4 regions of the Kocuria sp. WRN011 genome follow, and region 1 is predicted to be linked to each of the others. Evidence: riboswitches for the same ligand, from Rfam matches in the RefSeq annotation. Region 1 holds a riboswitch; each other region holds the start of a gene.
What was found. A riboswitch is a leader RNA that binds a small molecule or an ion and turns the genes downstream of it on or off. The one in region 1 is predicted to bind S-adenosylmethionine.

Region 1 (2,183 bases):
TCGCTCAGGCTGTTGGCTTACCCCTGTCATTTCCGGACGGCCTACCCCGCAACGGTCAGATCGTGGGCGACGGCCCGGAGCGCCCGGTGCCATCTGGCTAGGACGCCGTCCAGCCGCCATCCATCGTGTAGGCAGCGCCGGTGACCATGCCGGCGGAGGGACCGGCCAGGAAGGCAATGAGCTCGCCAACCTCCTCCGGCTCAACCAAGCGCTTGATCGCTGATTCGGTGAGCATGATCTTCTCGACCACTTCGTCCTCGGGGATTCCGTGGGTGGCCGCTTGGTCCTTGATCTGCTTGTCCACCAGGGGCGTGCGCACGTAGCTGGGGTTCACGCAGTTGCTGGTCACACCGTGCGGAGCGCCCTCCAGAGCTACGGTCTTGGACAGGCCCTCCAACCCATGCTTAGCGGCGACATATGCGGACTTGAACGCCGAGGCGCGCAGACCGTGGATCGAGGACACGTTGATGATTCGCCCCCACTCCCGCTCGTACATGTGAGGCAGGGCGGCACGGATCAGCAGGAACGGGGACTCGAGCATGAGCGTGAGGATCCGGTGGAAGTCGGCGGGATCGAAGTCCTGGACGGCCGTGACCTTTTGAATCCCGGCGTTGTTGACCAGCACATCCACGTCGAGACTCAAGTCCGCGAGCGCTGCGGTGTCGGTGAGGTCAACGGCCCATGCCTCGCCCCCGACTTCTTGCGCCATGGCCTCGGCGGCCTGAGGGTCGATGTCGGCCACGATCGCGTGGGCGCCGCGTTGCGCGAGGGCCCGAACCGCTGCCGCGCCGATGCCACTCGCCCCGCCGGTGACCAGTGCCTTCTTGTCCTTGAGCGTGCTGTCCGACATGCCCCAACTCCTCGGTAATGGGTGATCTACGTCCCACACATTACGCGCGCCACAATTGGCCCGACCACCCACCCATGATGTTTGATGAATGGGTACCCATCCAGAGCGGCCGAGAGATCTGGCTCGTTGACGCCGCAGCAACCCGGGATTCAGCCCACGGTGCTACCGCCAGGACCGATGGAAAGGACTGCTAGTTCATGCCTCAGAACACCGATCGTATTCAGACCACCCACGTAGGATCGCTGCCCCGCACTCCCGATCTACTGGAGGCCAACAAGCGTTTCCAGGAGGGTGAAGCCACCGCCCAGGAGTTGGATGCCGCGCTCGACAACGGCGTGATCGACATCGTTCGCAAGCAGCGCGAGATCGGCCTGGACATCGTCAACGACGGCGAATACGGCCACACCATGTCTTCCTCCGTGGATTACGGCGCGTGGTGGAACTACTCGTTCTCCCGCCTGGGCGGATTGACCCCCACCAACGAGGACCGCTGGCAGGACGCCGAGGTCAAGCGCTCCTCCCCCGGCAACATCGTTCTGACCAGCTTCCCGGACCGCCGCGACCGCGCTCGTTTCCGCGACGCCTACGAGGACCCCACGGCCGGAGTTCTCGCGCACCGCGCCTCGGTCGCCCAGCCCAAGATCACCGGGCCGCTGACCTACGCCGGTCAGGAAGCCGTGGCCGGTGACATCCGCCGTCTCAAGGACGCGATGGCCGAGACCGGAGCCCAGCAGGGTTTCGTGGCCGCGTTGTCCCCGGGTTCCTGCGCACGTGTCCGCAACGAGTACTACTCGACCGACGAAGAGCTCGTGTACGCCTGCGCGGACGCCATGCGCGAGGAGTACAAGGCCATCATCGATGCCGGCCTGACCGTTCAGATCGACGACCCCTCCATCGCCGAGTCCTGGGACCAGATCAACCCCGAGCCCACCGTGGAGGACTACCTGGCCTTCACCAAGATCCGCGTGGACGCCCTCAACTACGCCCTGCGCGACCTCCCCGAGGACCAGATCCGCTTCCACCTGTGCTGGGGTTCGTGGCACGGCCCGCACACCACAGACCTCGAGTTCAAGTACCTGGTGGACCTCATGCTCACCATCAACGCGGGCGGCTACAGCTTCGAGGCGTCCAGCCCCCGCCACGGCCACGAGTGGAAGGTCTGGAAGGACCACACGCTCCCCGAGGGCAAGGTGGTCTACCCCGGTTTCGTCTCCCACTCGACCAACGTGGTGGAGCACCCGGAGCTCGTGGCCGACCGCATCGAGCAGTACGCGTCCGTGGTGGGTCGCGAGAACGTCATCGCCTCCACTGACTGTGGCCTGGGCGGTCGCCT
Region 2 (2,183 bases), on a different contig from region 1:
AGGACGGAACCCGCTCCTCGTCCTCGGTGAGCTACCTGCACCCGATCCGGGACCGTGAAAACCTCACGATCCTGACCGGCACCCAGGCCAAACGAATCGTGGTCGACGAGAACCAGCGAGCCACCGGCGTGGAGGTCACGGACAACGCTTTCGGTCGTGCGCACGTGATCTCGGCCAACCGCGAGGTCGTCGTCTCCGCCGGTGCGATCGACACGCCCAAGCTGCTCATGCTCTCGGGAATCGGTCCGGCCGAGCACCTCACCGAGGTGGGCGTGGACGTGCTGGTGGACTCCCCGGGCGTGGGCTCGCACCTGCAGGATCACCCGGAGGCCGTGATCCAGTGGGAGGCCAAGCAGCCCATGGTCGAGGACTCCACCCAGTGGTGGGAGATCGGCCTGTTCGCCCAGGTGGACGACGGATTGGACCGCCCGGACCTGATGATGCACTACGGCAGCGTGAACTTCGACATGCACACCTACCGCCACGGGTACGCCACGGCGGACAACGCGTTCTGCCTGACCCCCAACGTGACCCACGCTCGTTCCCGCGGCACCGTGCGGCTGCGCACGCGTGACTACCGGGACAAGCCCCGCGTGGATCCCCGGTACTTCACCGACCCGGAGGGTTACGACCTACGGATCATGACCGCGGGTATCCGCAAGGCCCGTGAAATCGTCTCGCAGTCCGGGCTCTCGGAATGGGCCGGTCAGGAGCTGTTCCCGGGTCAGGATGTGCAGACGGACGAGGAGATCGCCGACTACATCAAGCGCACCCACAACACCGTGTACCACCCCGCGGGTTCGTGCCGCATGGGGCCGGTCGAGGATCAGGATTCTCCGCTGGATCCGCAGTTGCGGGTCAAGGGCGTGAGCGGCCTGCGCGTGGCTGATGCTTCGGTGATGCCGGAACTGGTCACCGTGAACCCCAACATCACGGTCTACATGATTGGTGAGCGCGCCGCTGAGCTGATTGCCCAGGAGCAGGAGTCGCCCTCGGACAAGTAGCGGCACCATGACATGAATGAAGCCCGGCACCAGTGCCGGGCTTCATTCGTGCGGTCCTGATCAGGCGCTGAGCGCCACCGGTTTCGGTTCCAGTTTGTAGAACGGAATGCCACCGGAGACGTTTGATGCTCCGGGAACGAGTAGCTGCTGGTACTTCTCGCACCATTGGGCGCGGCCGCGGTTGTGGGCGGCTGCGTGGGCCAGGGCGCGAACGTTGCTGCTCATGTATTCGTGGATGTCCCCATTGGACTCCATGAGACGCACCATGTGGTGGTCGGGGTCGATGTCGACGGTGACGTCAACCCATTGTTCTCGAGGGGACTCGGTCTTTGTGCGTAGTTGTTGAATGTTCTTCATCAGTATTGTGCTTTCGTACAGTGAGGTTCTTGCTGCGCCCGCGGTTGCGCCACAGCCGCTTCGTCATCCAAACCACCCCTGAACCAAGGGTTGGCGTGCGCCGGGTTGGAGCCCAGCAGGATCTCGGGTTTTACCCCGATTTCCAGAGCGCATCTCGTGAAGCTGGATTAGAGCGTAGCGGGTTGGGCGCATGACAAACCAGAGGGTGTCTCATAACGTCACCAAAAGTTAATCTACGAATGGATCGTGCACCACGGATCACGGCGCGGTTGTGGACAACCTGCGCGCACGAGATGCCACGGTGCGGGCTTGTGCATAGTGCTCCATGAGCTGGTCACACACGGCGTTCCACGTGCGAGTCTGCACGGTGGTGTAGGCGGTGCGGGAGAAGGCGGCGCGTTTGGCGTTGTCACCCGCGAGATCCAGCACGCGATCGCGGAGCATCTCGGTGTCACCGGGCTTGTAGAGCCAGCCGTTGCGGGACGAATCAACCAGGTCCACGGGCCCACCGCGGCCCACGGCCACGACGGGTACGGCGCTGGCCATGGCTTCCTGGATTGTCTGGCAGAACGTCTCGTGTTCACCGGGGTGCACGAACACGTCCAGGGAGGCCATGGCGGTGGCCAATTCGTCACCGTCCAGGAAACCCACGAAGTACGCATTGGGGAGCAGCATGCGGAGCTTCTCCTTCTCCGGCCCCGAGCCCACGATCACCGGTCGGGTATCGGGCAGCGAATCCAGGACCACGAGATCCTGCACCTGCTTTTCGGGAGCCAAGCGCCCCACGTAACCCACGAGCTTCCGGCCGCCGCCCACCCGTTC
Region 3 (2,183 bases), on a different contig from region 1:
CGCGGTGCGCGCTTGGATCCGCCCGTGTAGACCTTGCTGACGTCCCGGAAGCGCACCAGGGTGCGCTCACTGGATACTTCCGTCACTGGGTCTGTTCCTTCAGGTCTTCCTGATACCGCGTCAGCAGATCCTTGAGTTCCTGCTGGTCCACCTCTGTCGGGACAGCGGTGCCCTTGCTCTCCTCGTCCTCGGCCTTCAAGACCTTGGGGTCGTAGTAGAAGCTTGCAACCTTCTTGAGAGTTTCGTTGTCGGCGTTGGCCTCGGTAGCAGCGAACAGGTTGTTGAAGACCTTGGCGCTGTCCTGCTTCGGATCATCCGATGCGAGAGCGGACTTGGGATCGATGTTCGCTCGGCCCAGGAAGTCGTTGTTGATCACGGAAGCCGCCACGGAATCCATTGACAAAACAGTCTGTTCGGCGGACACGGGACGCACAGAGACCTTGGACTTCTCGGTGTCGATATCGCCTTCGGTCGGGGCAATGGTGTCCTTGGTGAATTCGACCAGCCCCTCCTGCTTGAGCAGGTTCAGTGCACGACCCAGGTTGATCGAGTCATTGGGAATCGCGATCTCGTCGCCGTCCTTGATCTGGTCCAGGGAGTCGTACTTGCTGGAGTACATACCCAACGGGTAAATCGCGGTGGACCCGACCGGTGTGATGGTGTCACCAGAGTTGTTGTTGTAGTCAGCAAGGTACGCGGTGTGCTGGAACCAGTTCATGTCCACGTCGCCGCTCTTGGTGGCGGGGTTCGGCTGGTTGTAGTCGCTGAAATCCACGTACTCGACGGTGATGTCGTTCTCGGCAGCGACTTCCTTGAGCGCGTCGTGAGCGGGCTCCGAGCCGACGATGCCAATGGTGACGGTGCCGTCCGCAGCAGGATCGGAGGATTCAGAATCTCCGCCGCCGCACGCGGTCAAGGTGAGGCCGATGGTGGTGGCCAGCGCAAGGGGGATCAAACGGTGAGATCGCACGATGTGCCTTTCCGAGGTGTGAAATGTTCTGGGCGATTAACAACTGAAAGCGGTACGTCCGAGGACACACCGCAGTTGCAAGGCTCGTGCTAGTTGATTCGGGAAACCGCACTTGCCGGGAGCTACGTTAACCGCGGCCGGATGGTCATCTGGGGCACCCCGCTACGGGAGAGGGTTGCCGTCCGGCCAGCCAGAGCTTGACGCCGGATCTCGTCATCCGCGGCCAAGCCTAACATGGGGCCGGCGGTGATCAGCGTGCGCTGAAACGCTGCGCAATAAACTGATCCGCCCGGTTCCTGGCCCAGCCCTCGGCGCCCAGGACGTCCTCGAGCCGCGGGGTCGTGTCGCCCTCGTGTTCATTCACGACCACCGCAACGATGTCCACGATGGTCGTGAAGTTCACCTCACCCCGGTGGAAGGCGTACACGGCCTGCTCATTGGCCGCGTTGAACACGGCCGGCCAGGTGCCGCCCAGCGTCCCGGCATGCTTCATCAGCTCGATGGCGGGGAATGCCTCGGTGTCCAGCGGCTCGAAGGTCCAGTGCGCCGCTTGCGTCCAATCGCACGACACCGCCGCGCCGGGAATTCTGTGGGGCCACCCCATACCCAGGGCAATGGGCAGTCGCATGTCCGGCGGTGATACCTGGGCCAGGGTGGAACCGTCCACGAACTGGACCATGGAATGCACCACGGACTGTGGGTGCACGGTCACGTCTATCCGGTCCAGGGCAACGTCGAACAACAAGGATGCTTCCAGGACCTCAAGCGCCTTGTTGACCATGGTGGCCGAATTGGTCGTGACCATCACCCCCATGTCCCATGTGGGGTGTTTCAACGCCTGCTGGGGCGTGACCGTGGTGAGTTGATCCCGGGACATCCCTCGGAAGGGTCCGCCGGAGGCGGTGAGGATCAATCGGTCGACTTCGCTCGAACGGCCTCCCCGCAGCGCCTGCGCCAGAGCCGAGTGCTCGGAATCCACCGGGATCAGCGGGGTCTCCAGGCCGGTGGCGGCCGCGGCCTGTTTGACCAGCGGGCCGCCCGCGATGAGGGACTCCTTGTTGGCCAGCGCCACGGGCGTCCCCGCGTGTAATGCGGCGAGCGTGGGAGCCAGTCCGATGGACCCGGTGATGCCGTTGAGAACGACATCACAGTCCGAGTGTTCCGCCACGCACGTTGCGGCCTCAGGCCCGTGGAAGATCTCGGGGGTGAAGCC
Region 4 (2,183 bases), on a different contig from region 1:
CTGTATCAAGGCTTTGGGCCCGCCCTGGGCAATCTGGTCATGGGTCTCGTGTTCGTGTGGGTGTACCGGCGCTACGGTCGCCTCGCACCGCTGCTCATCGCCCACGCGCTCCTGGACATCACCGGTTTCCTGCTCCCGCAACTACTGGCGGGTTAATCGACGACGACGCCGCTGCAGCCACCTTTTCGAGCGAAAGGTTGCGGCAGCGGCGTCGTCGACGGGAAAACTAAATGGTGACCAAGCCGTCCGGCGTAGCGAAGGAAACCGCCATGACGCCGGGCGTCCCGTTGGGAGCGGACCAGGTGACGTCGAGTGAGGCCAGCACGTCCTCGACCGGGCCACCCAGCCACTCGGTCACGCGCTCGGGCGAGCCGGCAATGTCCATACCGGCCAACTGAACGTCCGTGATGCGCGCCTGGGAGGGATGCATATCGGACTCGGAATCGAAGCGAACCATGAACGGCAACTGGGGATCCGAGATCAAACCCTTCACGCCGATCTGATGCCACTCCAACTGACGACCGTCCGGGAACAACCGGGAACCGGGTACGGAGGGGCGGCCCAACTTGTCCTCGTAGGGCGTGAGGTCCTGCACCTCGACCACCCAACCGAGCCAACCGCCGCCGGCTTCGGAACGTGCGCGGACGGCCTGACCGAACGGCGCCTTGTCTGCGGCGGGGTGCTCGAGAACCTCGACCACTTCCACGTACTGGTGCCCGGTGAGCGGCAGGATCATGTTTCGCGTACCGAAGCGCGGGTGAATGCCGCCCTTGACCGGCTCGATCCCTAGCTGATCGGCAATCCGTTCCGTGGTGGCTTCAAGACCATCGGATTGAGCTGCGAATGAGACATGATCCAGTTTCATGGTCACATCGTGGCACCGCGCACAGTGGTCTCCAAATCGAGAGCTGAAACATGACCGTGTGACGCGGGTAACTCGGCTTGACGTTCGAGGTACCGGCTCCGGACAATGAAGGGCAGGTCACGAGAGTCAGCGACAAGCCCCAGCTAGCTGACCGGCAACCCTCCCTCCGCGGTGGGGTGCCCTGGGTGAGGACCAGGCCGCATCGAAATACTTCGGTGTTGGCAAGCGCGGGTCACAGGTGCCCGATCGCTGCACGGGCACCGTGCTGCGGATCGATCACCGGGCCCCTGATCCTGAGAGGGAGTGCGGTATGAGCCCCGCAGCCACCCCGTCCAACCCAGAGGGTTGGGCCTTCGAAACTCGACAGATCCACGCGGGTCAGGAACCCGATCCCACCACGGGGTCCCGGGCGCTGCCGATCCACCAGACCACGTCCTACGTGTTCCCGGATGCGGAGACGGCAGCCAACCGGTTTGCCCTGGCCGAGCTTGGGCCCATCTACACGCGCCTGACGAACCCGACCACGGAAGTGGTCGAGAACCGCGTGGCCTCCCTAGAGGGAGGCGTGGGTGCACTCATGCTCAGCTCGGGCCAGGCCGCCTCCACGTTCGCGATCCTGAACCTGGGCGGCGCCCGAACTCACGTGGTGGCTAGCCCATCCATGTACGGCGGCACGTACAACCTGTTGCGCCACACGCTGCCCAAACTGGGTGTGGAGACCACGTTCGTCTCCGACCCTGACGATCCCGAGGCGTGGCGCGCGGCGGTCAAGCCCAACACCGTGGCGTTCTTCGGGGAGACCATCCCCAATCCGCGTAATGATGTGCTGGACATCGAGACCATTTCCGCGGTGGCACACGAGTCCGGTGTGCCGCTGATCGTGGACAACACCATTGCCACGCCGTACCTCATCCGCCCGATCGAGTGGGGCGCTGACATTGTGGTGCATTCCGCGACCAAGTTCATGGGTGGTCATGGCACGTCCATCGGCGGCATGATCGTGGACGCGGGTAACTTCGATTTCGGCCAGGACCCGCAGCGCTTCCCGGCTTTCAACGAGCCGGACGATTCCTACAACGGCCTGGTCTACGCACAGGCGCTCGGTAAGGACGGGATCTTCGGGGTGAACCTGTCGTACATCCTGAAGGCGCGCGTGCAGTTGCTGCGTGACCTGGGATCGTCGATTTCCCCGTTCAACGCGTTCCTCATCGAGCAGGGGATCGAGACGCTGTCCTTGCGTATGGATCGGCACGTTGCGAACGCACAGAAGGTCGCGGAGTGGCTCGAGGCGCGCGACGACGTTCGCGCCGTTTCCTAT

Region 2: linked by a shared signal. The riboswitch ahead of CKW39_RS04250 (hypothetical protein) and the one ahead of CKW39_RS00150 (cobalamin-independent methionine synthase II family protein) in region 1 are both predicted to bind S-adenosylmethionine.
Region 3: linked by a shared signal. The riboswitch ahead of CKW39_RS03165 (MetQ/NlpA family ABC transporter substrate-binding protein) and the one ahead of CKW39_RS00150 (cobalamin-independent methionine synthase II family protein) in region 1 are both predicted to bind S-adenosylmethionine.
Region 4: linked by a shared signal. The riboswitch ahead of CKW39_RS03380 (bifunctional o-acetylhomoserine/o-acetylserine sulfhydrylase) and the one ahead of CKW39_RS00150 (cobalamin-independent methionine synthase II family protein) in region 1 are both predicted to bind S-adenosylmethionine.

What each region holds. Positions count from the first base shown of each region.
Region 1 covers NZ_NSGI01000001.1:31,238-33,420, reverse strand. The annotation lists gene CKW39_RS00160 (M23 family metallopeptidase) at 1-101, shown strand, start outside; gene CKW39_RS00155 (3-hydroxybutyrate dehydrogenase) at 98-850, opposite strand; SAM riboswitch class I at 944-1,034, shown strand; gene CKW39_RS00150 (cobalamin-independent methionine synthase II family protein) at 1,048-2,183, shown strand, end outside.
Region 2 covers NZ_NSGI01000002.1:331,458-333,640, reverse strand. The annotation lists gene CKW39_RS04255 (GMC family oxidoreductase) at 1-1,004, shown strand, start outside; gene CKW39_RS04250 (hypothetical protein) at 1,065-1,361, opposite strand; SAM riboswitch class IV at 1,382-1,523, opposite strand; gene CKW39_RS04245 (glycosyltransferase family 1 protein) at 1,620-2,183, opposite strand, start outside.
Region 3 covers NZ_NSGI01000002.1:77,900-80,082, forward strand. The annotation lists gene CKW39_RS03160 (methionine ABC transporter ATP-binding protein) at 1-86, opposite strand, end outside; gene CKW39_RS03165 (MetQ/NlpA family ABC transporter substrate-binding protein) at 83-970, opposite strand; SAM riboswitch class IV at 1,074-1,188, opposite strand; gene dxr (1-deoxy-D-xylulose-5-phosphate reductoisomerase) at 1,221-2,183, opposite strand, start outside.
Region 4 covers NZ_NSGI01000002.1:126,199-128,381, reverse strand. The annotation lists gene CKW39_RS03390 (CPBP family intramembrane glutamic endopeptidase) at 1-156, shown strand, start outside; gene CKW39_RS03385 (VOC family protein) at 227-865, opposite strand; SAM riboswitch class IV at 981-1,099, shown strand; gene CKW39_RS03380 (bifunctional o-acetylhomoserine/o-acetylserine sulfhydrylase) at 1,176-2,183, shown strand, end outside.